2 regions of the Sinomonas sp. T428B genome follow, and region 2 is predicted to be linked to the other one. Evidence: riboswitches for the same ligand, from Rfam matches in the RefSeq annotation. Region 2 holds a riboswitch; the other holds the start of a gene.
What was found. Region 2 has a riboswitch for glycine ahead of gcvP (aminomethyl-transferring glycine dehydrogenase). Riboswitches for the same ligand answer to the same signal wherever they lie in the genome.
Positions count from the first base shown of each region.

Region 1: linked by a shared signal. The riboswitch ahead of ACUYMY_RS03010 (hypothetical protein) and the one ahead of gcvP (aminomethyl-transferring glycine dehydrogenase) in region 2 are both predicted to bind glycine.

Region 1 is NZ_JBRAZR010000001.1:634,714-650,090, reverse strand. Features, by position in the region: gene ACUYMY_RS03080 (helix-turn-helix domain-containing protein) at 1-722, opposite strand, end outside; gene aceA (isocitrate lyase) at 820-2,139, shown strand; gene aceB (malate synthase A) at 2,238-3,911, shown strand; gene ACUYMY_RS03065 (DsbA family oxidoreductase) at 4,086-4,850, shown strand; gene ACUYMY_RS03060 (SAM-dependent methyltransferase) at 4,903-5,556, shown strand; gene ACUYMY_RS03055 (DUF1918 domain-containing protein) at 5,577-5,762, opposite strand; gene ACUYMY_RS03050 (baeRF2 domain-containing protein) at 5,868-6,968, opposite strand; gene ACUYMY_RS03045 (ROK family transcriptional regulator) at 7,088-8,332, opposite strand; gene ACUYMY_RS03040 (sugar phosphate isomerase/epimerase family protein) at 8,482-9,219, shown strand; gene ACUYMY_RS03035 (Gfo/Idh/MocA family protein) at 9,216-10,334, shown strand; gene ACUYMY_RS03030 (Gfo/Idh/MocA family protein) at 10,331-11,476, shown strand; gene ACUYMY_RS03025 (sugar phosphate isomerase/epimerase family protein) at 11,522-12,526, shown strand; gene ACUYMY_RS03020 (hypothetical protein) at 12,580-13,056, opposite strand; gene ACUYMY_RS03015 (hypothetical protein) at 13,112-13,348, opposite strand; gene ACUYMY_RS03010 (hypothetical protein) at 13,373-13,609, opposite strand; glycine riboswitch at 13,818-13,915, opposite strand; gene ACUYMY_RS03005 (TetR/AcrR family transcriptional regulator) at 14,074-14,715, shown strand; gene ACUYMY_RS03000 (LytR C-terminal domain-containing protein) at 14,739-15,377, opposite strand.
Region 2 is NZ_JBRAZR010000001.1:816,806-832,182, reverse strand. Features, by position in the region: gene ACUYMY_RS03925 (lipid II:glycine glycyltransferase FemX) at 1-199, opposite strand, end outside; gene ACUYMY_RS03920 (type 1 glutamine amidotransferase domain-containing protein) at 330-896, shown strand; gene ACUYMY_RS03915 (haloacid dehalogenase type II) at 1,049-1,738, shown strand; gene ACUYMY_RS03910 (nucleoside/nucleotide kinase family protein) at 1,750-2,433, opposite strand; gene ACUYMY_RS03905 (L-serine ammonia-lyase) at 2,520-3,932, opposite strand; gene glyA (serine hydroxymethyltransferase) at 4,022-5,356, opposite strand; gene gcvH (glycine cleavage system protein GcvH) at 5,353-5,733, opposite strand; gene gcvT (glycine cleavage system aminomethyltransferase GcvT) at 5,772-6,944, opposite strand; gene gcvP (aminomethyl-transferring glycine dehydrogenase) at 7,031-9,913, opposite strand; glycine riboswitch at 9,953-10,060, opposite strand; glycine riboswitch at 10,062-10,160, opposite strand; gene ACUYMY_RS03880 (hypothetical protein) at 10,325-10,510, opposite strand; gene ACUYMY_RS03875 (hypothetical protein) at 10,627-11,361, opposite strand; gene ACUYMY_RS03870 (GNAT family N-acetyltransferase) at 11,436-12,089, opposite strand; gene ACUYMY_RS03865 (Tex family protein) at 12,178-14,685, opposite strand; gene ACUYMY_RS03860 (metal-dependent hydrolase) at 14,817-15,377, opposite strand, start outside.

The sequences.
Region 1 (15,377 bases), 180 kb from region 2:
TGCGTGAGGTAAATCCTGCGGTTCTTCAGGTCGGTCACCGACCGGGTCGAGTGCGGCAGGTCGCCCACATGGTGGAGGCTGAAGCCGAGGTGGCTCGCGATGTCCGAGATGACGTGCTGGCTCAGCGGCCCCGACGTGTACCCGACCTGCGCGAGGACCTTCTGCGCCTCGGCCTCGTACTCGGGGAAGTAGTTCCCGCGCTCGCGCATCATGCGGCGCAGCTCGCCGTTGGCCCGGCGGGCCTCCTCGGGCGTGGCCACCTGCTCGTTCATCTTCCGCTCGAGCTCGCGCAGGAGCCCGAGCTGGGCCTCGAGCACGTCGAGCGGGAGCCGCGAGGACACGCGGATCTTGGGCAGGTTGAGGTTCTCGTACAGGGGGCTGCGCTGGTACCGCTCGAGCTCGATCTCGAGGGCCGCGCGCCGGCTCGGCGGCTCCGCGCCGAGGAGCGCGTCGACCCCGACGCCGAGGGCGCCCGCGAGCTGGTTCAGGAGGCTCAGCTTGGGCTCGCGCTTGCCGTTCTCGATGAGGCTCAGCTGGCTCGCGGCGGCCCCGACGGCGGCGCCGAGCTCGTCCAGTGTCAGGCCCGCGGCCTTGCGCAGGTGGCGCACGCGGCGGCCCAGGGCGATGACGTCCAGATCGTTGGTCGTGGGCGCGGCAGCTGGGGCTGGCTGGGCCCAGGAGGCTTGACGAGGCATTTCTTGAGAATACGTGAAGAACTGCAATTCTTTCCAGCAAATTTCCCTGTTGCACGGCTTGCAGAGGCGGAAAAGTTGTTCTCACGAAGAAGCCACTGGCACCCACGAGTCGAAGGAGACCGCCATGACCGCAGCGTTCGAGGCCCCGAACCAGACCCCCGAGCAGCAGGCCGAGGCCCTGGCGCTCGAGTGGTCCGCCGACCCCCGCTGGGACGGCATCACCCGTGACTACACCGCCGAGGACGTCGTCAAGCTGCGGGGCCGCGTCCCCGAGGAGCACACGCTGGCCCGCCGCGGCGCGGAGAAGCTGTGGAAGGCCGTGACCGAGGGCCGAGCCGACGGCAAGGGCTACATCAACGCCCTCGGCGCCCTCACCGGCAACCAGGCCGTCCAGCAGGTCAAGGCCGGCCTCAAGGCCATCTACCTCTCCGGCTGGCAGGTCGCCGCGGACGCCAACCTCTCGGGCAACACCTACCCCGACCAGTCGCTCTACCCCGCGAACTCCGTGCCCGCCGTGGTGCGCCGGATCAACAACGCGCTCCAGCGCGCGGACCAGATCGAGTTCTCCGAGGGGAAGCAGAGCGTCGAGGACTGGCTCGTCCCGATCGTGGCCGATGCCGAGGCCGGCTTCGGCGGCCCGCTCAACGCCTACGAGCTCATGAAGTCCATGATCCAGGCCGGCGCCGCGGGCGTTCACTGGGAGGACCAGCTCGCCTCCGAGAAGAAGTGCGGCCACCTGGGCGGCAAGGTGCTCATCCCGACCCAGCAGCACATCCGCACCCTCAATGCTGCTCGGCTCGCCGCCGACGTCGCCGGCGTGCCGAGCGTCATCATCGCCCGCACCGATGCCGAGGCCGCGACCCTCATCACGACGGACGTGGACGAGCGCGACCGGGAGTTCATCACGGGTGAGCGGACGGCGGAGGGCTTCTACCGGGTCCGCAACGGCGTCGAGCCCTGCATCGCCCGCGCCAAGGCCTACGCCCCGTACTCGGACCTCATCTGGATGGAGACGGGCACCCCGGACCTCGAGCTGGCCAGGAAGTTCGCCGAGGCCGTCAAGGCCGAGTTCCCGGACCAGATGCTCGCCTACAACTGCTCGCCGTCGTTCAACTGGAAGAAGCACCTCGACGACGCGACGATCGCGAAGTTCCAGCGCGAGCTGGGCGCGATGGGCTTCAAGTTCCAGTTCATCACGCTCGCGGGCTTCCACGCCCTCAACTACTCGATGTTCGACCTCGCCCACGGCTACGCCCGCACCGGGATGAGCGCGTACGTCGACCTCCAGGAGCGCGAGTTCGCCTCCGAAGACCGCGGCTACACCGCAACCAAGCACCAGCGCGAAGTGGGCACCGGCTACTTCGATCTGGTCTCCACGGCGCTGAACCCGAACGCCAGCACCCTCGCCCTCGTGGGATCCACCGAAGAGGGCCAGTTCCACTAGCCGCTACGGCACAGCACAGTTTCGGCATAGGCCGACGACGCCGGTGTGCAGCTTGCGCGAGCTGCACACCGCCGTCGTACTCACCCAGGAGACCCGCCATGAACAGCTTCACCGACACCTTCAGCATCAACGGCGTGACGCTCACCGCACAGCCGATGGCGCGCCAGAACGAGGTCCTCACCCCCGACGCGCTCGAGTTCATCGCCCGCCTGCACCGGGCCACGGCCGAGCGCCGCCAGGAGCTCCTCGAGGCCCGCCACGCCCGCCGGGCGGAGATCGCCCGCGGCGTCGACCCGCGGTTCCTTCCCGAGACCGCGGAGATCCGCAACGACCCGAACTGGCGCGTCGCCCCGCCGGCGCCCGGCCTGACGGACCGCCGCGTCGAGATCACGGGCCCGGTGGACCGGAAGATGACGATCAACGCCCTCAACTCGGGCGCGAAGGTCTGGCTGGCGGACATGGAAGACTCCCAGACGCCGTCGTGGCGCAACGTGGTCCGCGGGCAAATCAACCTCATCGACGCGCTCGAGGACCGGATCGACTTCACGTCGCCCGAGGGCAAGGAGTACCGCCTCCGCCCGTTCGCCGAGCGCCCCACGATCGTGGTGCGCCCGCGCGGCTGGCACCTGCCGGAGAAGAACATGCTCGTGGACGGCAAGCCGGTCGCGGGCGGCATCGTGGACTTCGGCCTGTTCTTCTTCCACAACGCCAAGCGCCTCCTCGCGCTCGGCCACGGCCCCTACTTCTACCTGCCGAAGATCGAGAACCGCCTCGAGGCGCGCCTCTGGAACGACATCTTCATCCTCGCCCAGGACCTGCTCGGCATCCCGCAGGGCACGATCCGGGCGACGGTGCTCATCGAGACCATCACGGCCGCGTTCGAGATGGAGGAGATCCTCTACGAGCTGCGCGACCACGCGGCCGGGCTCAACGCGGGCCGCTGGGACTACATCTTCTCGATCATCAAGAACTTCCGCACCCGCGGGCCGCGCTTCGTGACCCCGGACCGCGGCCAGGTCACGATGACCCAGCCGTTCATGCGGGCCTACACCGAGCAGCTCGTGCGCGCGTGCCACCGCCGCGGGGCGATGGCGATCGGCGGCATGGCCGCCTTCGTGCCGAACCGCAAGGACCCCGAGGTCAACGCGATCGCCTTCGAGAGGGTCCGCGCCGACAAGCAGCGCGAGGCCAACGACGGCTTCGACGGCTCCTGGGTGGCCCACCCGGACCTCGTGCCGGTGGCGCGCGAGGTGTTCGACGCCGTCCTCGGCGACCGGCCGAACCAGATCGACCGCCTGCGCGAGGACGTCGTCGCCGACGACCGCGCGCTCATCGACCTGAGCACGTGCGAGGGCACGATCACCGAGGCCGGCATCCGCAACAACATCGAGGTCGGCATCCGCTACATCGAAGCCTGGCTGCGCGGCTCCGGCGCCGTCGCGATCCACAACCTCATGGAGGACGCCGCGACCGCAGAGATCTCCCGCTCGCAGATCTGGCAGTGGATCTACTCCCGGGCCATCACGGACCAGGGCGAGATCGTGACCCGGCACTGGGTCGAGGAGATCCTCGACGAGGAGTTCGCCAAGCTCGAGCGCTTCGACGGCGACCGCTTCCGCGACGCCCGCGAGCTCTTCGAGGAGTGCGCCCTGGGGGCCGAGTTCCCGACCTTCCTCACGATGCCGGCCTACGCTCGCTACCTGTGCGAGACGGCGGGCAAGGAGGACGAGTTCGAGGCCGGCCTGCCCGAGCGGCAGTTCGCCGCGGCCTAGAGGCTTTCCCATTCCCTGCGCGCGGAATCGCAACACGCACCCCGAAGGACGGGGGCAGGGCAACGGGGAGGAACGCCGAGGGGCTGCTCCCGCGTAGTGGTGCTGCGCGGGGGCAGCCCCTCGGCACGTGCGGGGCCGGGAATACTTCCCTGGCCGGAAGAACTTGAAGCTTCCATGAACGTAGACATCTGGTCCGACATCGCCTGCCCGTGGTGCTTCATCGGCAAGCGCCGCTTCGAGAAGGCCCTCGCCGGGTTCCCGCACCGCGACCAGGTCACCGTGACGTGGCACAGCTACCAGCTCGACCCCTCCCTGCCCGAGCACTACGACGGGACGGAGCTGGACTACCTCAGCGAGCGCAAGGGCCTGGCGGCCGAGCAGGTCCGGCAGATGTTCGACCACGTCACCCGGGTGGCCGCCGCCGAGGGCCTCGACTACGACTTCGGGCGGATCGTCGTCGCCAACTCCTTCGCTGGGCACGAGCTCATCCACCACGCCCGGGAGCACGACGCCGCCGCGGGGGGCTCCGGCTCGACGGCCGACGCCGTCAAGGAGGAGCTGCTCTCGGCCCACTTCGAGCGCGGGCTCGACATCGGCAGCCGGGAGGTCCTCGTCGGGATCGGCGCCGCCGCCGGGCTCGACGCCGCCGAGGTCGAGGCTGCCCTCGACTCCCACCAGCACGCCGACGCCGTGCGCGCCGACATCGCCCACGCGCGGGCCCTCGGCATCCAGGGCGTGCCGTTCTTCGTCCTGGACAACAGGTACGGGATCTCCGGGGCGCAGTCCCCCGAGCTCTTCGCCCAGGCGCTCGAGACGGCGTGGGCCGAGGCCAACCCGCTCGTCATGGTCGGCGCTGCTGGCGGCGGAGCCGCACATGACTCCGCGGACGACGGCGGCTCCGGACTGGACGGGCAGGCCTGCGGCCCCGAGGGCTGCTAGTCCCCCCGCGCGGGGCCTTGCACGGGATCGGCCGACCCGATAGGAGTCGTGCATGGACGATCACGAGCACCCTGCGCATGGCCCCACCCCGCGTCCCTCGGAGTTCTGGGACGGCTTCTACCGCGAGCGCGAGCAGGTCTGGAGCGGGAAGCCGAACGCGGCGCTCGTGCGCGAGCTCAGCATGCTCGCGCCCGGCACTGCGATCGACCTCGGCTGCGGCGAGGGGGCCGACGCGATCTGGCTCGCATCCCGCGGGTGGCGCGTGACCGGCGTCGACATCTCCCCCGTCGCGCTGGGCCGAGCGGCCGAGCACGCGGCAAAGGCGGGCGTCGGGGACCGCGTGACGTGGCTCCACCGCGACCTCGCGACGTGGGAGCCGGAGGCGCAGTACAGCCTGGTCGCGGCCCTCTTCCTGCACTCTCCGGTCGAGCTGCCGCGCGAGCACATCCTGCTCGCGGCAACACGGGCCGTCGCACCGGGCGGCCTGCTGTTCGTCGTCGGGCACGGGGCCTTCCCGCCGTGGTCGCGCCACCCCGCCCCGGAGGGCGGGCTGCCCTCGGCTCAGGAGCTCGCGGCCTCCCTCGGGCTGCGGCCCTCGGAGTGGGCGGTCGAGACGGGCAGCAGCGAGGGCCGTGTCGCGACAGGGCCCGAAGGGCAGACGGCGGTGCTGACCGACACCGTGCTCAAGGCCCGGCGCCTGGCCTGAGCCGGCGCCGGGCCTCAAGCCTAGTGCGGCTTCTCGACGGCGAAGTCGCCGCCGGGGAAGACGACGGATTCGTGCCCGTCGTCGAACTTCACGAGGTACGGCGGTTCGCCGTTCTCGCCTTTCACCTCGATGATCTGGCCGTGCCTGTCGGCGGCGCCGACGGTCCGGCCGTGGATAATGATGCGGTCTCCTTGCACTGCGTTCATGCAGCATCACCTCCCTGCCAACGAGCGTACGCAGGCGGCCGCACCGCGTGAAGGGCCTGTCACGGGCCCGGCCGGCTCCCCCGGCAGATCACTCCCAGCGCAGGATCACTCCCAGCGCAGGAGCGCCCCGACGCCGTGCCCCGTGCCGAGCACGCCCTTCGGCACGAGGACCGTGTCCGCGTCCGTCAGCACGGCCGCGCGCAGGAGCGCCGGGGCGGGCCGGGCCCGGCCGAGGATCGGAGCGTTGAGGCTCTCGCCCTCGTGCAGGGCGATCCACGGCTGCGCCCCGAGCGCGAGCAGCGAGCGGTCCGCGACCCCGTCGGGGTCCAGGAACAGCGTGTCGACCCGCGCCTGCTGGAGCGCCGCGACGGTCTCGCCCCAGCCCCGGGCGCCGAGCGCACCGTTCCCCTCGGCCGTCCGCTCGAGGACCCGGGCCTGCCGCCTGGCCGCGGCCTCGGCGACGAGCAGGCCGACCTCATGCTGGAACCGCTCGCGGTCCGCGCCGGGCGCGGCGGAGTTCATGTCCACGGTGCGCAGGAGGCTGCGGGCCCGCTCGCCGAGGGCGTCGCGGATCTTCTCCTGCGCCCGCTCGTCTCCCGCGAGGACCACGAGGGCCACGCTGCCGTCGGCGACGAGTGCGTCGACCTCACGCGCGACGTCGGCCCCGTTGCGCCGCCAGATCTCCTCGGTGCGGTGCTGGTACCGGCCCTGGGACCACCCGCCGGAGGGCACCTTCGTGAGGTTCTCGGTCGTTCCGTGCAGCTCCTGGACGTCGAGGGCGCCCCCCTCCGAGGCCCGGTGGCGGCGGATCTCGGCGTCTGCCCGCTCGGCCTCGACCACGAGGTAGACGAGGTCCCCGCCCAGGTGCACGGCGAGCGGCATGAGGTCGGGGATCGGCCCGACGTCGACGAGAGTCCCCGTGGGCGGCGCCCCGGGAAGGACCTCGTTGACCACGACCTCGCCGCCGCCGATGACGACGAAGCGCGAGACCGGGGCGGGCATCCCCTTGGCAGCCCACGTGAGCCGCCCGGCCGCCGTCGTGCTCGCCTTGTCCGCGCCCGCGTCGGCGAGCGCCTTCGCGACGTTGTCCCCGAGGACGTCCGTGGCCTCGAGGCTGTCCACGGTGCCAGTGCTGACATCAGCGTGGATCGTGCACCACGGACCTTCCCCCCTGAGCAGGTCCGCATACTGTTCGAGCGCGCGCATGGTTCCTCCTTGATCGGCACTGGTCGGCAGTGTTCGGCGCATGGCCTCTGATTCCGTGTCGTGCGACTCAGGCGCCTCTTACCCCGTCGTGCCGGCCCTACGCGCCGAGCCGCGCCGAATCAGCCGGCGCCGACGGAGGCGCCTGAACTGCCGGCAAGGGCGGCCTCGATGCCCGCCGGGGAGAGGACGTGCTGGGCCACGAGCTGGCTCGCGCCCATGACGGCGGCGCGCTCGCCCGCCCGGGAGAGGACGACGCGCAGGTTCGTCGTCGCGAGCGGCGGCGAGCGGTGGTAGACGACCTCACGCACGCCCGCCATGACGTGCTCCCCCGCCGCGGCCATCGAGCCTCCGATCACGATCACGGCCGGATTGAGCAGGTTCACACACGTCGCGAGGACCTCGCCGATGTCCCGCCCGGCCTGGCGCAGGGCCTGGACAGCGGGCAGGCTCCCGTCGGCGGCGAGCGCGACGACGTCGGCGCCGCTCGCGGCGGCGACGCCCTGGGCAGTGAGGGCCCGGGCCACCGCCGTCCCCGAGGCGACCGCCTCGAGGCATCCGATGTTCCCGCATTGGCACACCACGCCGTCGCCCCTCGCCACGCGCACGTGGCCGAGGTCGCCCGCCGTCCCGTCGGCGCCGCGCTGGAGCTGCCCGCTCGAGATGATGCCCGAGCCGATGCCTGTGGCCACCTTGACGAAGAGGAGGTCGTCGACGTCGGGCCAGAAGCCGGCCCGCTCGCCGAGCGCCATGATGTTCACGTCGTTGTCCACGAGGACGGGGACGGCGAAGGAGTCCTGCACGAAGCCGACGACGTCGAAGCCGTCCCAGCCGGGCATGATCGGCGGCTTGACCGGCCGTCCGGTCGAGTGCTCGACGGGCCCGGGCAGGCCGATCCCGACGCCCGCGAGCCGGGTGCGGGGCCAGCCGGCGTCGGCCATGAGGCGCGTTCCCGTCTCGACGACATGCCCGAGGACGGCCTCGGGGCCGTCCGCGACGGGCCTCTGCGCGCGCTCCTCGGCGAGGACCGTCCCGCCGAGGTCGGTGAGGGCCACGCGCACGTGGCTCGCGCCGACGTCGGCCGCGAGGATGGTCCGGGCCTGCCGGTGGAAGGCGAAGCGCGACGGCGGGCGGCCGCCGCTCGAGAGCGCCTCGCCGACGGAGACGACGAAGCCAGTGTGCATGAGCAGGTCCACGCGTCCCGCGACCGTCGAGCGGGCGAGCCCCGTCGTGCCCGCGAGCTCCGCCCTCGTCCACGGCCGGCCGTCCCGCAGGAGCTGGAAGAGGTCACCCGCCCGCGCCGCGAAGACCCTCTCCGCCGGGCTCAGCTCGGCGGCGTCGCGCGCGGCGTCGTCGTGGTTCGGCATGCGCCCCAGTGTCCCACGGGGCACTTCTGATCGTCCAGAATCAACTTTTGCTTGTCCATCGACAAAAGGGGTCCTAGTCTGGTGAGCAGCATCACGCCGGCGCGGGCCATGGCAGGCCGCCGGGAGAATCTCCTGACGAAGGGACATCTGTGACCAGCTACTCCGTCCAGCTCTACACGGTCCGCGACGCCGTGGCCGCGGACCTCCAAGGCACCCTCGGCCGGCTCGCGCAGATCGGGTACACGCAGGTCGAGCCGTACGACTTCGTGGCCCGCACCGACGAGCTCGCGGCCGGCTTCGCCGAGCACGGGCTGTCCGCGCCCACGGCCCACGCGCCCCTGCTCAGCACGGACCAGGACGCGGTCTTCGCCGCCGCGGTCAAGCTCGGCATCGGCACCGTGATCGATCCCTACATCCCCGCGGAGCACTGGCAGGACGCCGAGACGATCCGCGGCACGGCCGAGCGGCTCAATGCCGCGGCGAAGGAGGCCGCGGAGCACGGCCTCCGCGTCGGGTACCACAACCACGCGTGGGAGCTCGAGTCCACGATCGAGGGCACGACGGCCCTCGAGTACTTCGCCTCGCTCCTCGATCCCGAGGTAGTCCTCGAGGTGGACGCCTACTGGGCCGCGGTCGGCGGGCAGGACCCGGCCGCGCTCGTGCGCCGGCTCGGCCAGCGCGTCATCGCCCTCCACCTCAAGGACGGCCCCATCTCCACCGACACGTCGGCGCAGCTGCCGGCCGGCCAGGGCGCCATGGACCTCTGTGCCGTCCTCGACGCGGCCGAGGCCCTCGAGGTCGGAGTCGTCGAGTTCGATTCCTACGCGGGGGACATCTTCGAGGGCGTCGAGGCCTCGCTGCGCTACCTCCAGGCGGGTGCCCGATGAGCCGCGGCCCCGTCGGCGTCGCCGTCATCGGCGCCGGAAACATCAGCAAGCAGTACCTCGACAACCTCACGCGCTTCCCGGACCTCCAAGTCCACGTCGTCGCGGACCTCTTTCCCGAGGCGGCCGCGGCGCGCGCAGCGGAGTACGGCATCGCCGAGCACGGCGCCCCCGAGCTCGCCCTCTCGCACCCGGACGTCGAGATCATCGTCAACCTCACCATCCCCGCCGCCCACGTCGAGGTCGCCACCGCGGCGGTGCGCGCCGGCAAGCACGTGTGGAGCGAGAAGCCGTTCTCCCTCGACCGCGAGAGCGGGCTCGGGCTGCTGAGGGAGGCAGACGACGCCGGGCTGCGGCTCGGCTGCGCGCCGGACACCTTCCTCGGGGCCGGGCTCCAGACGGCCCGCCGGGTGATCGAGCGTGGCGACATCGGCGTGCCCCTCACGGCCCAGACGGTCTTCCAGACCCCGGGCCCCGAGTCCTGGCACCCCAACCCCTCGTTCCTGTTCCAGCGCGGCGCGGGCCCGCTCTTCGACATGGGCCCCTACTACCTCACGGCCCTGGTCCAGACGTTCGGCAGCATCCGCCGCGTCGCGGCGCTCGGGTCCACGGCCAAGGCCACGCGCGTCATCGGCACCGGCCCCAAGGCAGGCGAGTCCTTCGAGGTCGAGGTCCCCACCCACGTGAGCACGCTCGCCCAGTTCGAGGGCGGCGCCTCCTCGCACAGCATCTTCAGCTTCGAGTCGCCCCGCATGCGCATGGGCTTCGTCGAGATCACGGGCACCGAGGCCACCCTCTCGCTCCCGGACCCGAACTACTTCACGGGCGAGCTGCAGATCTGCCGCACCGGGGAGACCGAGTGGACCTCCATCCGCGCCACCGGGCCGGCCGACGGCCGCGGCATGGGCGTGCTCGACATGGCACGCTCGATCCGCAGGGGGACCCCGCACCGCGCGACGGGCCAGCTCGCCTACCACGTCCTCGATGCGATGGTCTCGATCTCCGAGTCCGTCGACTCCGGCGCCTTCACCGAGGTCGCCAGCAGCGCGCCGCCGTCCCCGCCCCTGCCCGAGGACTGGGCGCCGACGGAAGCCACGCTCGGCGGGGTGCGCGCGTGAGCGCGGCCCGGCCCGAGGTCCGGCCGCTGGGTGTCGCGGCCGTCGGCTACGCGTTCATGGGCAAGGCGCACTCGCACGCGTGGCGGAACGTCTCCGCCTTCTTCGACGTCCCGACGGTGGAGCAGAGGGTCCTCGTGGGCCGCAACGCCGACGAGGTCGCCGGGGCCGCGGCCCGCTACGGCTGGGCCGAGTCGGCCACGAACTGGCGCGAGGTGATCGCCCGGGACGACGTGCACATCGTGGACATCTGCGCGCCGGGCTGGCTGCACGCCGAGATCGCCATCGCGGCACTCGAGGCGGGCAAGCACGTGCTCGTGGAGAAGCCGCTCGCGAACACGATCGAGGAGTCCGAGCGCATGGTCGCCGCCGCGCAGGCGGCCCGGGAGCGCGGCGTGGTCTCGATGGTCGGGTTCAACTACCGCCGCGTGCCCGCCTTGGCCTACGCGAAGCGGCTCATCGCCGAGGGCCGGCTCGGCACCGTCCGCGAGGTCCGCGCGTCGTACCTTCAGGACTGGCTCGCGGACGCGACGGCGCCCATGACGTGGCGCCTCCGGAAGGAGACCGCCGGGTCGGGGGCGCTCGGGGACATCGCCTCGCACGCGATCGACCAGGTCCAGTTCCTCACGGGGGACACCGTCACGGAGGCGTCCGGGCGCCTTCACACCTTTGTGGGCCAGCGGCCAGGGCCAGGCGGTGCAGAAGCCGTGACGGTCGACGACGCCGCGTGGGCCACGCTGTCCCTCGCCTCGGGCGCGGTCGCCTCGGTCGAGGCCTCCCGCGTCGCCACCGGGCGGAAGAACTCGCTGCGGATCGAGGTCTACGGCTCCGCCGGGGCGCTCGCGTTCGATCTCGAGCGCCTCGGCGAGCTCGAGTTCCTCGACGCGACCGCCCCCGCCGAGGAGGCCGGGTTCCGCCGGATCGTCGTGACCGAGCCCAGCCACCCGTATGCAGGAGCGTGGTGGCCGCCGGGCCACATGATCGGCTGGGAGCACACCTTCACGCACCAGGCGCGGGACTTCCTCGCCGCCATCCGCGACGGCTCGCCCCTGAGCCCCTCCTTCGAGGAGGGCCTGCAGGTCCAGCGGGTTCTGGCCGCGATCGAGGAGTCCGCCGCCGCCAAGTCCGCAGCGGTGCAGGTCTGACCCGCCGCCCACCCACCCGAGCCCACCCCGCCCGAGAGGAGCATCATGACCCGCCCGTTCACCCTGTTCACTGGCCAGTGGGCCGACCTCAAGCTCGAGGAGGTCGCCGAGCTCGCGGCTGGCTGGGGCTACGACGGCCTCGAGATCGCCGTCTCCGGCGAGCACCTTGATGCCTCCCGCTGGGACGACGGCGCCTACGTCGCCGAGCGCCTCGGCATCCTCGCCCGGCACGGCCTCAAGCTGTTCGCGATCTCCAACCACCTCAAGGGCCAGGCTGTGTGCGACGACCCGATCGACTTCCGCCACAAGGCGATCGTCGGCTCGGCTGTGTGGGGCGACGGCGACCCCGAGGGCGTGCGCCAGCGCGCCGCCGAGGACCTCAAGAACACCGCCCGCCTGGCCAAGGCCCTCGGCGTGAAGACGGTCGTGGGCTTCACGGGCTCGAGCATCTGGCGGTACATCGCCATGTTCCCGCCCGTCGGCGCGGACGTCATCGAGGCCGGCTTCCAGGACTTCGCCGACCGGTGGAACCCGATCCTGGACGTCTTCGACGAGTGCGGCGTGCGCTTCGCGCACGAGGTCCACCCCTCGGAGATCGCCTATGACTACTGGTCCACCCAGCGGGCCCTCGAGGCCATCGGGCACCGCGAGGCGTTCGGCCTGAACTGGGACCCCTCGCACATGGTGTGGCAGGGCCTGGACCCGGTCGCATTCATCACCGACTTCGCAGACCGGATCTACCACGTGGACTGCAAGGACACGCGCATGCGGATGGGCAACGGCCGGGCCGGGATCCTCTCCTCGCACCTGCCCTGGGGCGATCCGCACCGCGGCTGGGACTTCGTCTCCGCCGGCCGCGGCGACGTGCCGTGGGAGGACTGCTTCCGCGCCCTGACCGCGATCGGCTACGACGGCCCGATCTCGGTCGAATGGGAGGACGCGGGCATGGACCGCCTCGTCGGCGCCCCCGAAGCCCTGGCGGCGCTCAAGAAGTTCGACTTCGCCCCGAGCGGCCAATCCTTCGACGCCGCCTTCAGCAGCCAGGCCTGACCCTTTCGGGTACGGACCTCAACGCCATCCCGCGTTTTCGGGGTCGGAGCCGCTCACGGCAGGATCGTGAGCGGCACCTCCCGGGCCGCACACGAGGCCAGGACGACGGCGCCGGGCCGCCCCGCCATCGTGCCCGCCGCCCGCCCGACGCGGTTGTTCCTCCCCGTGTCGTCGCACCAGTCGAGGCCGTACGGGTATGCCGACACGTGGCCGGGACCCGGCACCGCACCCGCGGGAACGACGACCTCGAGGCGGAACCCGCCGGCGTCGCGCATGGGGGCGAGCTCCCGCACGAGGGTCCGACCCTGGGCGTCGACCAAGGTGACCTCGATCCGCGCGCCGCCGCCGTAGCGGGGGTCGCACGTCGCGTCGGGGGCCGATACCGTCACGCGCTGCCCCGCGGCGGCCCTGTCCGGCGTCACGGTGTACTCCGGCGGGAAGCATGGCGGGGCGGATGGCTGGCCGGCACATGACGTGAGGCCCGCGGCGGCCAGCGCGATGATCAATCCAGTCGCCCTGAGCTGGAGCACGTGCCCAGCGTAGCCACGGGACACACCGCGAGGTAGATCGCGGCCTGCGGCCTCCTCAGCCGATGCTGTTGAACGTGAAGAGGTGGATCCCCGCAAGCTCCGCGCGTGCCGCCTCGAGCTCCGCCACGAGCCCCTCCGGCGAGTAGGTCCCGCCGCTCAGGAGCCGGCGGGCCAGGGGCCCCTTGCGGCTGAGGAACGTCAGCGACTGGCCGACGCCGATCTTGGCCGCGAGCGCGACGAGCCGCGCCCGTGGCACACGGCCCGCCACGCCCGCCCACACGGGCAGGTCCACGCCTTCACCGCGAAGGAGCGCCACCTAGTCCGTGATCGCGGCGGCGGAGAAGCACATCTGGGTGACGACGCTCGAGGCGAGGTGCTGCTTGGCCAGGAGCGCGTCGAGGAGCTCGGCGCCCGTGCGGTCGGGGTGCCCCTCGGGATAGCCGGCGACGCCGATGGCGAACACCTCGGTGATTCCCGCGGCCTCGAAGTCCGCGATCATCCGGGCGAGGCGGGGGCGCTCGCCGATGCTGCGGGCGGCGAGGTGCGGAACCACCCGGTAGCCGAGGTCGGCGAGGCGGAGCGATGTGTCCGAGGTCGGCTCGATCCCATGGTGCGGCAGGCACGCGACCGTGAGGGCCGAGCTCGGGGACGGCGGCCGCGACCTTCGCGACGACGCCCTCGGTCGGGACGGAGTTTCCGCGGACCTGCTGGCGTCCGCTTGCACCGTCGGTGAGCCCTGGTGGGCTGCTTTCCAGAGGTGCCTCACCGCGGCGGTACGCGGGCCTGAGAGATTCCTGGGGAGGATTTGCTCCTACGGCACCCGCTGGCCGCGCCGGCGGGACTCTCCCGCCCCGGATCATCGGCGTCTTCAGTTGTGCTAGCGGCCGCGGCGGCCGCATCCGTTCAGTGTCTCGGACGCCCCAGCAGTGTCAAAGGATCCGCCCTTGACGTATGCCGTCACGGCGACATGCGGCGCCATGACGGGTGTTTACTGACACACCGACATAAAATGTGAACATGCCCCGCATACAGGCCGAGTCCAATGCAGCACAGCGCGCGCTCACGCAGCGCCGGATCCTGGACGCCTTCGGCGAGCTGCTCTTCACGCGCGGACTCCCCGGCCTGACCATGACCGACGTCGCCCGTCAGGCTGGCGTCGGGCGCACCGCCGTCTACAACTACTACGCGGACATGGAGGAGCTCCTCATCGGGTACGCACTCGACGAGACGGGCCGCTTCCTCGCCGACCTCAAGGCCGAGCTCAGCAGCCTCGAGAACCCGATCGACCGGCTCGCCGTCTACATCCGGGCCCAGGTCGAGGACCTCTCCCGCCGCCACCTCCCCCCGGGGCCGGCGATGCGGGCGGTGCTCTCGCCGTCGTCCTTCGCCAAGCTCGGCGACCACGTCGGCGAGCTCAACGCCCTGCTGACGCAGATCCTGCTCGACGCGATGGCCGAGGGCTACCTGCCGCAGGCGGACGTCGAGGAGCTCGTCCGCCTCGTCCACGGCTCGCTCACCGCGAGCGCGGACCGCGGGCGCGGCGAGGATGGCGCGGCGGACGACGACGATGCCGAGCGCCGCACGGCGGCCACCGTGCGCTTCATCCAGCTCGGCGTGGGCGCGCGCTTCGATGCCGAGGGCAGGCCCGTGCGCCGCTGAGCGCGGGCAGGGCCGGATCCGGCTCAGCGCACGGGTTTCGTTGCCGTATGGGTCGGGGCGGTGCAGGAGATCGTGCCCGGCGTCTGGTCGACGAGTCCCGGGTCCGCGAGGGCCTCGTAGCCGGGCCCGAGGATGAGGTCCACGCTCGCGTCGCCGCGCTCGTCCCGAACGAAGACGCTTCCGGGGACGTTGCGCTGGAGGGTGAAGGCCGCAGGCTCCCCCGCGAAGCCGCCCCGGATCACGGCGGTCGCCTCGGTCAAGTAGCGCTCGTTGCCCACGTTCCCCACGGCGAACTTCCGCTCGATGAGCTGATCGGCGACCTCCCGCGCGAGCCCCTCCCGCCCGGCCGCGTTGAGCACGTTGACGCTGACCTGCTCGGGCGGGAGGTAGTCGTAGGTGCCCGTGGGGCAGGGCGCGAGGCTCGGGGCCTCGGCCGCGTCTGGCAGGCGGATGAGGCCGGTGATGACGGCCAGGGCCGTCCCCGCCGCGGCCACCACGATGAGGGCCAGCAGGATGATCACGGCTCGGTGGCGGAGGTGGCGCCACATGCGGGGGCGGTCCTCGGCTGCCGGCTCCTCGTCGGGGAACTTCGAGCGGAGCTCCTTCCAGGAGACCACGCGGTGGCCGTGATGGACGCTCAGGTCCTTGGGCTTGCGGGACAT
Region 2 (15,377 bases):
CTTCCACCGAGCCGGCGCCTCCCGCGGCGGGCTCGAGCACGAGGCGCCGGACGTCCCAGCCGAAGTTCCGCTTGACCGCCGCGAAGGCCTCCGACTGCAGGAGGTTGCCCCCGTTGGGGTTGGCCGTCACGTGCTTGTCCCAGTTCTCGATCTCGGACTCGTTCGCAAAGCGTGCGGTGAAGCTGGGGAGGCTGGTCACGGCGCGGGATCCCTTCGATCTGACTGCGGGCCCTTGACAGTCTAGCCAGTCGGCGGCCGGCGGCCGCCCCACCCTCTGAGCGTCGGATCACGGCCGGTTTGCGACCGGCAAGACGGGGAATGCGGAGGGCATGGCACACAGCAGCACCGACAAGATCAATGGCAAGAGGGTCGCGTTCCTGGCGGGCCGGGGGGTCGAGCAGGCCGAGCTCACGGAGCCCTGGAAGTCCGTCGAACGCGCCGGAGGGCAGCCCGTCCTCATCTCGCCGGAGGAGGGGAAGGTCACCGCGATGAGGCACGACTGGGAGCACGGCGACACGTTCCCCGTGGACGTCCCCCTCTCCCAGGCCAGCGCCGACGACTTCGACGCGCTCGTCCTGCCGGGCGGCACGCTCAACGCGGACAGGATGCGGCTCGAGAAGGAGGCCGTGGCCCTCGTGAAGGCCTTCGCGGAGGCCGGGAAGCCGATCGCGGCGATCTGCCACGGCCCGTGGATCCTCATCGAGGCCGGGGTGGCCCAGGGCCGCAGGATGACCTCGTACCCCTCCCTCGAGAGCGACCTGCGGAACGCAGGAGCGGACTGGGTGGACGAGGAGGTCGTGACCGACCGCGGCCTCACGACCTCCCGCAGGCCCCGCGACCTCGAGCCGTTCTGCGCGAAGATGCTCGAGGAGATCGCCGAGGGCCGGCACGCCTAGAGCAGGTCTGCTAGCCCTGCCCGGCCCGCTCCTGCGAACCAATCCCATCAAACCTCTTGACCCTCTCCTCGTCGCCGATATACATTCAAGACGCATAGAAATTGTCGTCGACAATCGACGACCTGCGGTTGCCCGACAGCAAGGAGAGATCCATGGCATTCGACACCCTGCCCAAGTTCGTCACGTTCGACATGAATGGGACGCTCATCAAGTTCGCGATCAACGACTCGATGCGGGAGGTCCTGGGCGACAGGCTGCCCGCCGAGGTCGCCGACGAGTACCTGCGGATCTGCAAGGCGTACCGGATCGACGAGTGCATGGGGGACTACAAGCCGTTCCACGAGATCGTGGCCAACTCCATGGAGCGCGCCTCGCGCAAGGTCGGCCTCGAGTTCCGCTCGGACGAGGCGCGGGAGGTGTACGAGCGGATCCCCACCTTCGGCCCGTATCCAGGCGTCACCGCCGCCCTCAACCGCCTGGCCGAGGCGGTCCCGCTCGTCATCATCACGAACAGCGACACCGCGCAGGCCGAGCGCCTCGCGGAGAACCTCAAGGCCCCCTTCGAGGTCGTCATCACGGCCGAGCAGATGGGCTGCTACAAGCCGCGCCTCGCTGCCTTCGACTACCTGTTCGAGAAGCTCGGGGTGACCCCCGACGAGCTCGTGCACGTCTCCGCGAGCCCGATGTACGACCTGCGCTCCGCGGCCGTGATGGGCATCGAGAAGAAGGTCTACGTCGACCGCGGCTTCGAGCACGACGAGCACTGGCTCGGCTACGAGCGCATCACCGACATGGCAGACCTCCCCGTCCTCTTCGGCCTGCCGCGGCCCGATGCGTCCTAGGAGAGAGAGGCCTACCGCCCCGCGGGCTCCCGCGCGGGGGAGCCGGCGACGGCGGCTCCGAGCGCGCCGTCGACCGCCGTGAGCACGCGGGCCGCGGCCTCATCCTCGCTGCCCGAGGCGTCCACGCGCAGGAGCCCGGGGAACGCGGCGAGTGAGCGGTAGGCCGCGTCGAACGCGGCGAGGTCCTCCTCGGTCTCGACGTCGGTTCCGCGCACGCGCACGCGCTCGGCGGCCAGCGCCGGCGGCACCTCGAGGAACACGACGAGGTTCGCGGGCGGGAGCCGGTCCGCGAGCCGGTGGAACCACCGGGGGGTCGCGACGCCGCGGGCGGCGTCGAGCGCGAGCTGGCACACCGCATGCCGGTCGTGGACGACGACGGCGGGCGGCCGGGTGAGCGCGGCGAGCCGCGCCTCGCCTCGCAGCAGGTTGAGGGCGCGCACGGCCGCCTCGAGGAGGCTCAGGCCGCGCGCGCCGAGGAGGCCGCGCGCCGTCGTGCCCGCGCGGCGGGCGAGCGTGTCGATCCTCCGCCGGCCGCCGGGGGCGGCGAGCAACTCGGTGTCGAGGCCCCGCTCCGCGAAGGCGTCCGCGAGGGCGCGGGCCGCCGTCGACTTGCCCGAGCCGTCGATGCCGGCCAGGACGATGCGCACGGGCGCGGGAGTCGTCGGACGGGGCGGGCGGGACGTTCGCTGGGACATGGGACCTCCTGGACTCCCTCCCACCCTACGGAAGGAGCGTCAGCCGCCGCTGGGCGTCCCCTGTGCGCCCGCTGAGAGCAGGGGCGTCAGCACTCGACGACGTTGACGGCGAGGCCCCCCATCGCCGTCTCCTTGTACTTGTGGCTCATGTCCTTGCCGGTCTCGCGCATCGTCACGATGACCTCGTCGAGCGAGACGCGGTGCGAGCCGTCGCCCCAGAGGGCCATCTTGGCGGCGTTGATGGCCTTGGCCGCGGCGATCGCGTTGCGCTCGATGCACGGGACCTGGACGAGCCCGCCGATCGGGTCGCACGTGAGGCCGAGGTTGTGCTCCATCGCGATCTCGGCCGCGTTCTCGACCTGGGCCGGCGTGCCGCCCATGACCTCGGCGAGGCCCGCGGCCGCCATGGACGACGCCGACCCGACCTCGCCCTGGCAGCCCACCTCGGCGCCGGAGATCGAGGCCTGCTCCTTGTAGAGCACTCCCACGGCGCCGGCGGCAAGCAGGAACCTCACGACGACGTCGTCCCTGTCCTCCTGGCTGGCCTGGTCCATGCCTGGGGCGTAGTTGAGCGCGTAGTAGAGGACGGCGGGGATGATCCCGGCGGCGCCGTTCGTGGGGGCCGTGACGACGCGCCCGCCCGAGGCGTTCTCCTCGTTCACGGCGAGGGCGATGAGGTTGACCCACTCCTGCCAGTACTTCGGGTCGCGGTCCTTGTCCTCCTTGAGGAGCCGCTCGTGCCAGCCGGGCGCGCGGCGGCGGACCTTGAGCCCTCCGGGCAGGAGGCCCTCGCGCTTGAGGCTCGACTCGACGCAGCCCTCCATGACGGACCAGATGTGCAGCAGCCCCTCACGGATCTCCTCCTCGGAACGGGAGGCCTTCTCGTTGACGAGCATGATCTCGCTGATGGACAGGCCGTGGGAGGCGCACCAGCGGAGGAGCTCCGCAGCCGTCCGGAACGGCAGGGGCAGCTCCTTCTTGGACTCCTCGAGCTCGGCCTGCGCGGCCTTCTCCTCGCCCTCGCGGACGATGAACCCGCCGCCGACCGAGAAGAACGTCGCCTCGTGCAGGAGCTCGGGCGAGCCCGCGCCGTCGTCCGCGCCAAACACCTGGAATCGCATGCCGTTGGTGTGCCGGGGCAGGACGGTGAGCGGGTGCAGGACCATGTCCTGCACGCCGTAGGTCAGGAGTGTGCCGCCGGCGAGGTTGAGCTTGCCGGTCTCGGCGATCGAGGCGAGGCGCTCCTCGACCTGGTCGGGGAGGATCTCCTCGGGCTCGAAGCCCTCGAGGCCGAGGAGGACGGCGGTGAAGGTGCCGTGGCCGTGCCCCGTGGCCGCGAGCGAGCCGTACAGGTCGACGCGCAGCGACGTGACCCGGTCGAGGAGGCCCTGCTCGCGCAGCTCGCGGGCGAAGACCGCCCCAGCGCGCATGGGGCCGACGGTGTGGGAGCTGGAGGGGCCGATGCCCACGGAGAAGAGCTCGAAGACGCCGACTGCCATGTCGACCACTCCTTCCTCGAAAGATGGTGGAGGTGCGCGCGCCCCGGACCGGCCGGTGGGCCGGGGTGCGGGGCGCGCGCGGCCCGGTGCTAGGCGAGGTCCGCCACGCCCGGGTAGAGCGGGTGCGCCGCGGCGAGTGCCTCGACGCGGGCCTTGAGGCCGGAGAGGTCCTCGTCCGGGCCCGCGATGAGGGCCCGGGCGATGATGTCCGCGACCTCGCGGAAGGCGGCCTCGCCGAAGCCGCGTGTGGCCAGGGCCGGGGTGCCGATGCGCAGGCCCGAGGTGACCATCGGCGGCCGCGGGTCGAACGGGACCGCGTTGCGGTTGACCGTGATCTCGATCGCCGCGAGCCGGTCCTCGGCCTGCTGCCCGTCGAGGTCCGCGTGGCGCAGGTCCACGAGGACCAGGTGCACGTCAGTGCCGCCCGAGACGACGCCGATGCCGGCGGCCTTGACATCCTCGGCCGTGAGCCGCTCGGCGATGATCTTCGCGCCTGCGAGGACGCGCTCCATCCGCTCGCGGAACTCGTCCGAGGCGGCGATCTTGAACGCGACGGCCTTGCCCGCGATGACGTGCTCGAGCGGCCCGCCCTGCTGGCCGGGGAACACGGCCGAGTTGACCTTCTTGGCGATCTCGGCGTCGTTGGTCAGGATGATGCCGCCGCGCGGGCCCGCAAGGGTCTTGTGCGTCGTCGACGTCGTCACGTGCGCGTGCGGGACCGGCGAGGGGTGCAGGCCCGCGGCGACGAGACCCGCGAAGTGGGCCATGTCCACCATGAGGTACGCCCCGACGGAGTCGGCGATGCGCCGGAACTCGGCGAAGTCGAGCTGGCGCGCGTACGCGGACCAGCCGGCCACGATGAGCTGCGGCCTGTGCTCCTGCGCGAGGCGCTCGACCTCGGCCATGTCGATCCGGTGGTCCTCCTCGCGGACCTGGTACGGGATGACGTTGTACAGCTTGCCGGAGAAGTTGATCTTCATCCCGTGCGTGAGGTGCCCGCCGTGGGCCAGGTTCAGGCCCATGATCGTGTCGCCGGGCTTGATGAGCGCATGCATGACCGAGGCGTTCGCCTGGGCGCCCGAGTGCGGCTGGACGTTCGCGTACTCGGCGCCGAAGAGCGCCTTGACCCGGTCGATCGCGAGCTGCTCGATGACGTCGACGTGCTCGCAGCCGCCGTAGTAGCGCTTGCCCGGGTAGCCCTCGGCGTACTTGTTCGTCAGCACGGAGCCCTGGGCCTGCATGACGGCCACGGCCGTGTGGTTCTCCGAGGCGATCATCTCGAGGCCCCCGCGCTGGCGGGCGGCCTCGGCGTTGATGCTCGCGGCGATCTCCGGGTCGAAGGCGGCGAGGTCGGCGTCGAGGGACGCCGAGCGGACCTGCTCGAAGACAGGGGCTGTGTTCTGCCTGACGGCAGCGGCGCTCACAGCTCGCCCCCGTTCTTGGACGCGTACTCCTCGGCGGAGAGCAGCGGGCCCTCCTCGGAGACCTCGACCGTGAAGAGCCAGCCGGCGCCGTACGGGTCCTCGTTGACCAGGGCGGGGTTGTCGATGGCCTCCTGGTTGATCTCCACGACGGTGCCGGACACCGGGGAGTAGAGGTCGGAGACGCTCTTCGTGGACTCGATCTCGCCGCACGTCGAGCCGGCGGTGACCTCGCTGCCGACCTCGGGCAGGTCGAGGTAGACGACGTCGCCGAGGGCGTCGGCGGCCACCTGGGACACGCCGATCTTGGCCGGCGAGGCGGTCGTGTCGAGCCACTCGTGCTCTTCGGAGTACCGGAGACCGGTCTGGACCTTGCTCATGTCAGGGCTTCCTTCTTTCGTCGCGGGAACGGCTGGGGCTACTTCTGGCGCTGGTAGAACGGCAGCTCGACGACCTCGAAGGGCTCGGCCTTGCCGCGCAGGTCCGCATCGAGGCGGGTGCCCGGGGCGGCGTGCTCGACGTCGACATAGGCGAGCGCGACCGGGTAGCCGAGGGTCGGGCTCGGCTGGCCCGAGGTGACCTCGCCGACCTGCACGCCGTCCTTGAGGACTGGGTAGTGCGAGCGCGCGGCGCGTCGCCCGAGGCCGCGGAGGCCCACGAGCCGCTGGCCGCTCGTGGCGCCCTCGCCGTCGTCCTTCGCCGCCTGCAGCGCGGCGCGGCCCACGAAGTCGCCCTCCTTGCTCTTGAGCGCGACGACGCCGCCGAGGCCCGCGGCGAACGGCGTGCCCGCCCGGGAGAGCTCGTTGCCGTACAGCGGCATGCCCGCCTCGAGGCGCAGCGAGTCGCGCGAGGCGAGCCCGCAGGGGACGAGCCCGTGGCCCTCGCCCGCGGCCGCGAGGGCCTTCCACAGCTCGACGGCACGGGCGTTGGGCACGAACAGCTCGAAGCCGTCCTCTCCGGTGTAGCCGGTGCGGGCGAGGAGTACTGGGATGCCGGCAGCCTCGAGCTCGACGGCGGCGTAGTACTTCAGGCCGGTCACCGCGGCAGCGTCGTCGGGGTGCACGACGGCGAGCACGATCGCCTGGGCGTTCGGGCCCTGCACCGCGATGAGGGACGTCTCCGCGGAGGCGTCGCGCAGCGTCACCGCCGCCCCGCCGCGGGCATCCCCGAACGCCGCGAGGCGAGCGTCGAGCTCTGCGGCGACGGTCGCGGCGTTGCCCGCGTTGGGGACGACGAGGAAGTCGTCCTCGGCGACGCGGTAGACGATGAGGTCGTCGATGATCCCGCCGTCCTCGGCGCAGATGAGCGAGTACTTGGCCTTGCCCACCGCGATCGCGGACAGCTTGCCCACGAGGGCGTAGTCGAGGAAGGCGGCCGCGTCGGGGCCCGTGGCCCAGACCTCGCCCATGTGGGAGAGGTCGAAGAGGCCGGCCGTGGCACGGACGGCGCGGTGCTCGGCGAGCTCGGAGCCGTACTTGAGCGGCATCTGCCAGCCGCCGAAGTCGGTGAAGGACGCCCCGAGGGCAGCGTGCTCGTCGTAGAGCGCCGTGCGCTGCTCTGCAGCGGCCGGCGCGGTGGTGGTCTCAGTCATGGGAGTCTCCTGGGAGGTGGCGTGTCAGTGGCCCGCCGGCGGGGCCGCGTCGAGGACGCGGCCCCGCCCGGCGACGTGCGGGGGCGTCAGTTCTCGAAGGACTCGAGCGGCGGGCACGCGCACACAAGGTTGCGGTCTCCGCCGGCGCCGTCGATGCGGCCGACGGGGGCGAAGTACTTGTCCTGGGTGCGGGTGCGGCCGGGGAAAGCGGCCTGCTCCCGGGTGTAGGGGCGCTCCCACTCGCTGGTCACGACGGCGGCGGCCGTGTGCGGGGCGCGGCGCAGCGGAGAGTCCGCGAGGGCGAAGTCGCCCGCGGCGACCTGGTCGATCTCGGCGCGGATCGCGATCATCGCCTCGATGAACCGGTCGATCTCGCCGAGGTCCTCGGACTCGGTCGGCTCGACCATGAGCGTGCCGGCCACCGGGAAGGCCAGGGTCGGGGCGTGGAAGCCGAAGTCGATGAGGCGCTTGGCCACGTCCTCGGCGGTGACCCCCGTCTTGGCCGTGAGCTGGCGCAGGTCGAGGATGCACTCGTGCGCGACGAGCCCGCCCTCGCCCGTGTAGAGGACGGGGAAGTGCTCGTCGAGCCGCTTGGCGATGTAGTTCGCCGCGAGCAGCGCGGACTTCGTGGCCTCGGTCAGGCCCTCCCCGCCCATGAGCTTGACATAGGCCCACGAGATCGGCAGCACGCCGGCGGAGCCGAAGCGCGAGGCCGAGATCGGGACATCGCCACCGCCCTGCCAGTCCGCCGCGTTGCCCGGCATGAACGGGGCCAGGTGCGCGCGCGCCGCGACGGGGCCGACGCCGGGGCCGCCTCCGCCGTGCGGGATGCAGAAGGTCTTGTGCAGGTTCAGGTGCGAGACGTCGCCGCCGAACCGGCCGGGCTGGGCCAGGCCGACGAGCGCGTTCATGTTCGCGCCGTCGATGTACACCTGGCCGCCCGCGGCGTGCACGGCGTCGCAGACCTCGCGCACGTCGGCGTCGTAGACGCCGTGCGTGGACGGGTAGGTGATCATGATCGCCGCGAGCCGGTCCCCGTTCGCCTCGATCTTGGCGTAGAGGTCCGTGTGGTCGATCGTGCCGTCCGCGGCCGTGGCCACGACGACGACCTTCATCCCGGCCAGGACGGCCGAGGCGGCGTTCGTGCCGTGGGCCGAGGCGGGGATGAGGCACACGTCGCGCTGGGCCTCGCCGCGCGAGTGGTGGTATCCGCGGATTGCGAGCAGGCCCGCGAGCTCGCCCTGCGAGCCGGCGTTGGGCTGGATCGAGACCTGGTCGTAGCCGGTGATCGTGGCGAGGTCCGCCTCGAGGTCGGCGATGAGCTCGCGCCAGCCCTCGGTCTGGGAGTCCGGGGCGAAGGGGTGGATGCCGGCGAACTCGGGCCACGTGATGGCCTCCATCTCGACGGTCGCGTTGAGCTTCATCGTGCAGGAGCCGAGCGGGATCATCGTTCGGTCGAGCGCGAGGTCGCGGTCCGAGAGGCGGCGCAGGTAGCGCAGCATCTGGGTCTCGGACCGGTGGGTGTGGAACACCGGGTGCGTGAGGTACGGGCTCGAGCGGTGCGCGGCTGCCTCGATCGCGAAGCCCGCACCCGCGGACCCGGCGGTGTCGACGCCGTCGCCCGCCGCGCCCGCGCCGAAGACACCGGCGACGGTCGCGACGATCTCCGCCGTCGTCGTCTCGTCGCACGAGATCCCCACGGTGTCCGCGTCGACGAGGCGCAGGTTCACGCCCTGCTTCTCGGCCGCGGCGACGAGCGCCGCGGCGCGGCCCGGGACGTGAGCGGTGACGGTGTCGAAAAAGCTGCGGTGCGCGATCTCGACGCCGGCGCCCTCGAGGGCCGCGGCGAGCGAGCGGGCGTGCGCGTGCGTGGTTTGCGCGATCGCCTTGAGGCCCTCGGGGCCGTGGTAGACGGCGTACATCGAGGCGACGATCGCCAGGAGCGCCTGCGCGGTGCAGATGTTCGAGGTCGCCTTCTCGCGGCGGATGTGCTGCTCGCGGGTCTGGAGCGCGAGGCGGTAGGCGGGGGCGCCGGCGTCGTCCTTCGACACGCCCACGAGGCGGCCCGGGAGCTGGCGCTCGAGGCCAGCGTGCACGGCCATGAACGCCGCATGCGGGCCGCCGTAGAACAGCGGGACGCCGAAGCGCTGCGCGGAGCCGACGGCGATGTCCGCGCCCTGCTCGCCCGGGGACTTGATGAGCGTCAGCGCGAGGAGGTCGGCGGCGACGGCGACCATCGCCCCGCGCTCCTTGGCCTCGGCGATGAGGGCCGTCGCGTCGGCGACGCGGCCGGACGCGCCGGGCTGCTGGAGCACGACGCCGTTGATCGGGCCGTCGGGCAGGCCCTTCGAAAGGTCCGCGACCTCGACCTCGAAGCCGAGCGCCTCCGCGCGGCCCTTCACGATCGCGATCGACTGCGGGAACAGGTCGGCATCCAGGACCGTCTTGCCGCCGGCGGCCCTCTTGTCCTTGTTCGCCCGGCGCATGAGCAGCACGGCCTCGGCCACGGCCGTGGCCTCGTCGAGCAGGGATGCGTTGGCGATCGGAAGGCCCGTGAGGTCCTCGACCGCCGTCTGGAAGTTCAGCAGGGCCTCGAGCCGGCCCTGGGAGATCTCGGGCTGGTAGGGGGTGTAGGCCGTGTACCAGGCCGGGTCCTCGACAATGTTGCGGCGGATCACCGGCGGGGTCACGGTGTCGTAGTAGCCCTGCCCGATCATCTGGATGCGGGGCTTGTTCTTGGCCGCGAGGCGGCGGAGGGCGGCGAGGGCCTCGGTCTCGCTCAGGGCGCGGGAGAGGACGAGCGGCTTGTCCTGCTTGATGCTGTCCGGGACGGCGGTGGCTGCCAGTGCATCGGCGCTGTCGAAGCCGACCGTGTCGAGCATGTGCTTGATGTCCGCGTCGCGCCGCGCGCCGATATGGCGCTCGACGAAGGCTGCGGGGGCTGAAAGGTCCGTCACGGGGAACTCCATCAATCTGGCCGACCCGAGGGTTCGGCGATTTAACAGGCTCCTCCCCGCTCTGTATCGGACCTGAGAGATTCCGCTGACGTTCTGCACTTGCGACGCCGGCTTGCACCGTCGGTGAGCCCAGCATCGCTGGGCATCTTTCCAGAGTTGCCTTGCCGCGGCGGTACGGGTGCCTGAGAGATTCCTGGGGAGGTGTTGCTCCTACGGCGCCTGCTCGCTCATGCTCGCAGGACTCTCCCGCCGCAGATCAGAGGCTTATTCAGTTGTGCTGCCTTCCAATTCTGCTATGCACAGGCTCATATCAGCAAATGACGACCGTCCCCAGGGCGGCGTACCGCACCGCACGCACCCTACGCGGCAGGGCCCGTCGATCCGCGGGGGATCTCCGGGCCCTGCCGTTCGTGCCGGCCGCGCCTAGCGCGCGGCCTGCGAGCGCTTCATCAGGCGCTCGGTCGCGGCGTCTGTGGACCGGTGCACGCCGCGGATCGCGCCGAGCAGCATGGTCGCGCCGACAAGGGCCAGGATGGCCAGGACGAACAGCAGCCCACCCAGGGCCACGGTGCCGAAGAACACGGCAGTCTGAAGGTTGAACTCGAACATCGCTCCACTCGCTCTGGGCCCCACTCCGGATGGGAACCCCCTCAATTCTGAGGCCGCCCAGGAGGCCCGACGGCCTGTCCTCGACGTGAATTCGGACACACTCGCGCGAGAGGGGGTCAGGAGCAGGACTTGCCGTCGGGCGAGGTCCCGGGCAGGCCCCCGAGGAGACTGCCAAGCCCCTGCTCCTCCTCCGGACGGCACTCCTGGACAGGGGTCGGCGACGGGGACGGAGCGGGGGCGGCGGAGGCGGCCGGGGCAGGGGCCGGCGCCGCAGCGGACGGCACGGTGGCCGCCGGCGTCGTAGGGGCCGCGGCGGGCGCCGACGGCGTCGTGGAGGCTGTCGGGGTAGCTGTGTGCGTCGCTGTCGGGACCGGCGAGGAGGGAGCCGCCGGGATGGAGGACGGCGACACCCTGGACGGCGCCGAGGACGGCGTGGGTAACGATCCCGCCGCCGTGCCCCCTGGGCCGGGGGCAAACCCCCGCTCGTGCGCGACGAGGCCGCTCAGCGCAGCGGTCCACGCGCCGAGGACGCCCTGCAGAGAGGCGGCGCCGAGGGCGAGGAGGAGGGCGACGACGGCGCCCCACACGACGACGGTCGGGATGAAGACGGCGGGTTCGGACCGGCGCCCCGACGGCCTCCGGATGAGGGCGGCGCACAGGACCACCGCCGCGACGGAGAGGACCACGAGTGGCGCGGCGGCCAGGCCCACGATGGCGGCCGCGGCCAGGAGCGCGCCCGCCGCCGCGGCGGCCAGGGTCCGGGGGGAGAAGCGGGACGGTTCGCGGAGGGCCCGCCGGGACCTGGCTGGTCCTCCGGCGGCTCCTGCGCGCGATCGTGTTTGAGCTGACACCGCCGCATATTGTGCCATGCCGAGATGACTGGATCAGTCACGGCCGTTCACGGGCCATCCGGCCTCACTGGGCGTCAAGAACCCGGGCGCCCGTGCCAGCCCGGCCGTTTCTCCCACTCCGAGCGCAAGACGCCGCACACGACGGCGTCGTACAGCTGGCCGCGGACCTTGCGCGCCTGCCGGAACCTGGCCTCCTCGGTGAAGCCGAGCTTCTCGCCGATGCGGAGCATGCCGGCGTTGCCGCTCCAGGTCGCGTAGTCCAGCCGGCCGCTGTCGGTGGCGCGGAAGAGGTAGTCGGTCCACAGGGCGAGGGCCTCGGTCCCGTAGCCCCCGGACCAGTGGGCCGGGTCGAAGATGACGAGCCCCATCCGCCGCCACGGGAGCAGCGCGGTGCCCTCGGCGTCCCCCTCGCCGGGCTTCTCCTCCCAGTACCAGGAGACCTGGCCGACGAACTCCCCGGTGGCGGCATCGGCGACGGCGAGCGCCTCCCGCGGCTCCGGCCAGTCACGGTAGCGCACCCGGCGCTGGAGTCCGTCGCACCAGCCGTTGGCGCCCTCGGCCGACCATCTCGAGTAGAAGGGGCCGTCATAGAGCTGCCATTCATGCACTCCCCCGCTGCCCGTGCCGGGGGCGGGAGGGACGATCCAGCGGCGGTAGGCCTCGACGTCGTCGTGCGTCCAGTCGCGCAGCACGACGCGGGACCCGGTCAGGAGGAGGGGCTCGTTCACCCCGCCCACCCTACCGATCCCCGCGCAGCACCCATCCCTGCATGTCCCGGTCCCCGCGCAGCACCGATCCCTGCACAGCGACCGCCCGTCAGCGGGCGAGGCCCGCCCGCCTCAGCGCGTCGGCCAGAGCGGTGTCGGCCCCGCCGCCCTGCGGCTGGCCTCCCCGCGGCCCCTGGCCCCGCTGGCCTCGCTGTCCCTGGCCGCCCTGTCCCTGGCCGTTCTGCCCCTGTCCCCTCTGTCCCGGGCTGTCCGACCCGCCCCGGCCCCGCTGCCCTTCGCCGCGTGACCCCTGGCCTCGCTGTCCCTGGCCGCCGCCGCGGCCGCCCTTGCCCCCGGAGCGGCCACCCTCCCGGTCATTCGCCTCGTCGTCAAGGCGCAGCGTGAGGGAGATCCGCTTGCGTGCGACGTCGACGTCGAGCACCTTGACCTTGACGACCTGCCCCGACGTGACGACCTCGCGCGGATCCGAAACGAACTTGCTGCTCATCGCCGAGACGTGGACGAGCCCGTCCTGGTGCACGCCGAGGTCGACGAACGCGCCGAAGGCCGCGACGTTGGAGACGGTGCCCTCGAGCACCATCCCCGGCCGGAGGTCGGAGATCGTCTCGACGCCCTCGGCCAGCGAGGCCGTGACGAACTCGGGCCGGGGGTCGCGGCCGGGGCGGACGAGTTCCGCCATGACGTCCCGGACCGTCGGCAGGCCGAATTGCCCGTCGACGAACTGCGCGGGATCCAGGGTGGCCACGCGCTCCTTGGAGCCGCCGGCCGCGGCGAGGATGCGCTCGGCGAGCCCGTAGGCCTCAGGGTGCACGGCCGAAGCGTCGAGCGGCTGCTTCCCGCCGGTGATCCGCAGGAAGCCGGCGCACTGCTCGAAGGCCTTCGCACCGAGCCGCGGGACCTTCTTGAGCTCCGCGCGCGTGGCGAAGGCGCCGTTGGCGTCCCGGTACTCGACGATGTTGCGGCTCAGCGTCGGGCCCACGCCCGCCACTCGGGCGAGCAGGGCGGGCGAGGCCGTGTTGACGTCCACGCCGACGGCGTTGACGCAGTCCTCGACGACAGCGCCGAGGCTGCGCTCGAGCTTCGCCGGCGTGACGTCGTGCTGGTACTGGCCCACCCCGATGGACTTCGGGTCGATCTTGACGAGCTCCGCGAGCGGGTCCTGGAGACGCCGCGCGATGGAGACTGCACCGCGGAGCGAGACGTCGAGGTCGGGCAGCTCGGCGGAGGCCAACGCGGAGGCGGAGTAGACCGAGGCGCCGGCCTCGGACACGATGACCTTGGCGTTGCGCGGCTTCCCGAGGCGCGTGAGCAGCTCGCCCGCGAGCCGGTCGGTCTCGCGGCTCGCGGTGCCGTTGCCGACGGCGATGAGGTCCACCCCGTGCCGCCTGGCGAGGGCCTCGAGGGTCGCGAGCGACTCGTCCCACTTCTTGGCCGGCGCGTGCGGGTACACCGTCGCTGTGTCCACTACCTTCCCGGTCGGGTCTACGACGGCGACCTTGACGCCCGTGCGCAGGCCCGGGTCGAGGCCGAGGACGGCGCGGTTCCCCGCGGGTGCGGCAAGGAGGACGTCCCGCAGGTTGGCCGCGAAGACCCGCACGGCTTCCTCCTCGGCGGCGTCGAAGAGCCGGGCGCGCAGATCGGCCTCGAGCTTGGCCAGGAGCCGGCCCTGCCACGCGACCCGCACGGTCTGGGCGAGCCACTTCCCGGCAGGCGCCCCGGCCCCGCCCCGCACCCCAAGGGCGCGGGCCACCGCATTCTCGTACCCGGCGCGGGCGTCGGCCAGGCCGGCCTCGTCGCGAGGATCCGCCTCGGCAATCTCGAGGGACAGGGCGCCCTCGCGCTCGCCGCGCAGGAGGGCCAGGACCCGGTGGCCGGGCACGGACGCGACGGGCTGGACCCAGTCGGCGAAGCCGTCATACTTCCCGGCCGCGTCCGTGCCCTGCCGCTGGCCCGGGGCGGCGGAGCCCTCGGCAGCGCCGGGCTTGGCGGCGGAGCGCAGCCGGCCCCCGGAGAAGAGCCGCTCGCGCAGCTCCGACACGAGCGCGGCGTCCTGGCCGGCTCGCTCGGTGAGGATCGCGCGGGCGCCGGCGAGTGCCTCGGCGGCACCCTCGATCCCGTGCTCGGGGTTGAGGTAGGCCGCGGCGAGGGCCTCGGGGTCCTGGGACGGGTCGGCAAGGATCGCGTCGGCGAGCGGCTCGAGGCCTGCCTCGCGGGCGATCTGGGCACGGGTGCGCCGCTTGGACCGGTAGGGGAGGTAGAGGTCCTCGAGCTCGCCCTTCGTCGCTGTCGCGAGCACGGACTCCTGGAGGGCTCTCGTGAGCGCGCCCTGCTCGGCAATCGAGGTCAGGACGGCCCGGCGGCGGTCCTCGAGCTCCCGCAGGTAGCGCAGCCGCTCCTCGAGCTCGCGGAGCTGGGCGTCGTCGAGCGTCCCCGTGGCCTCCTTGCGGTACCGGGCGACGAAGGGCACGGTCGCCCCGCCGTCGAGGAGCTCGACGGCGGCCCGAACCTGCCAGGCCTGCACCCCCAGCTCAGTGGCGATCCTCCGGGCGATCGCGGCGGCGGTCTCCTCAGCGCTGGGCAGCGACGGCTCGGCGATCGTGGCGCCCGCAGCAGGGGCGGCGGGTGCCGGGGCAGCCGGGGCGGAGGGGCGGTTCACAGTGGGGCCAGGCTCAATGCTCACCGTCCTACTGTGCACCATCCCCGGCGACATCCCGCCCGGCGCCCTCGTCATCCGGCCCCGATCCCCCAGCTCAGGGCGAGGGCCACGGCGCCGGCCTTGCCCAGCGCGAACAGCGCCGCCCCCACGCCCGCGAGGGCGTAGAGGCCCACGGGGACGAGGACGAGCCACTCCCGCCACGAGCCGGCGTCCCCCAGGACGGGGACGGACAGGTGGCCACCCCTGCGCCACATCCACCGGATCACGGGCACCTTGTGCAGGGCCTTCGGCCGGCGGAGCCTGAGCGGCCACAGGAGGTTGCACCCGCCCGTCGTGAGCATGTCGCCGGCGATGTGCACCGCGGCACCGAGCCCGACGGCGAGGGGGAACCAGTCCTGCTCCTCGGGCGCGTACAGCGCGATGAACAGCGCGAGCGGCGCGGACAGGATCCACGGCAGCTTCTGCACGCCGTCGGGGAGAACACCGAGGACCTTCGCCGCGAAGGAGACGAGCAGGAGGGAAACGAGCCCTGCCCCGACGTAGACCGTCCCCCATTCTGGGGTCTCGATGGTCCACTGGCCCGCGAGCCACGCGAGCCCTACGAACGCCGCAACCCCGAGGAGGGAGTGCGT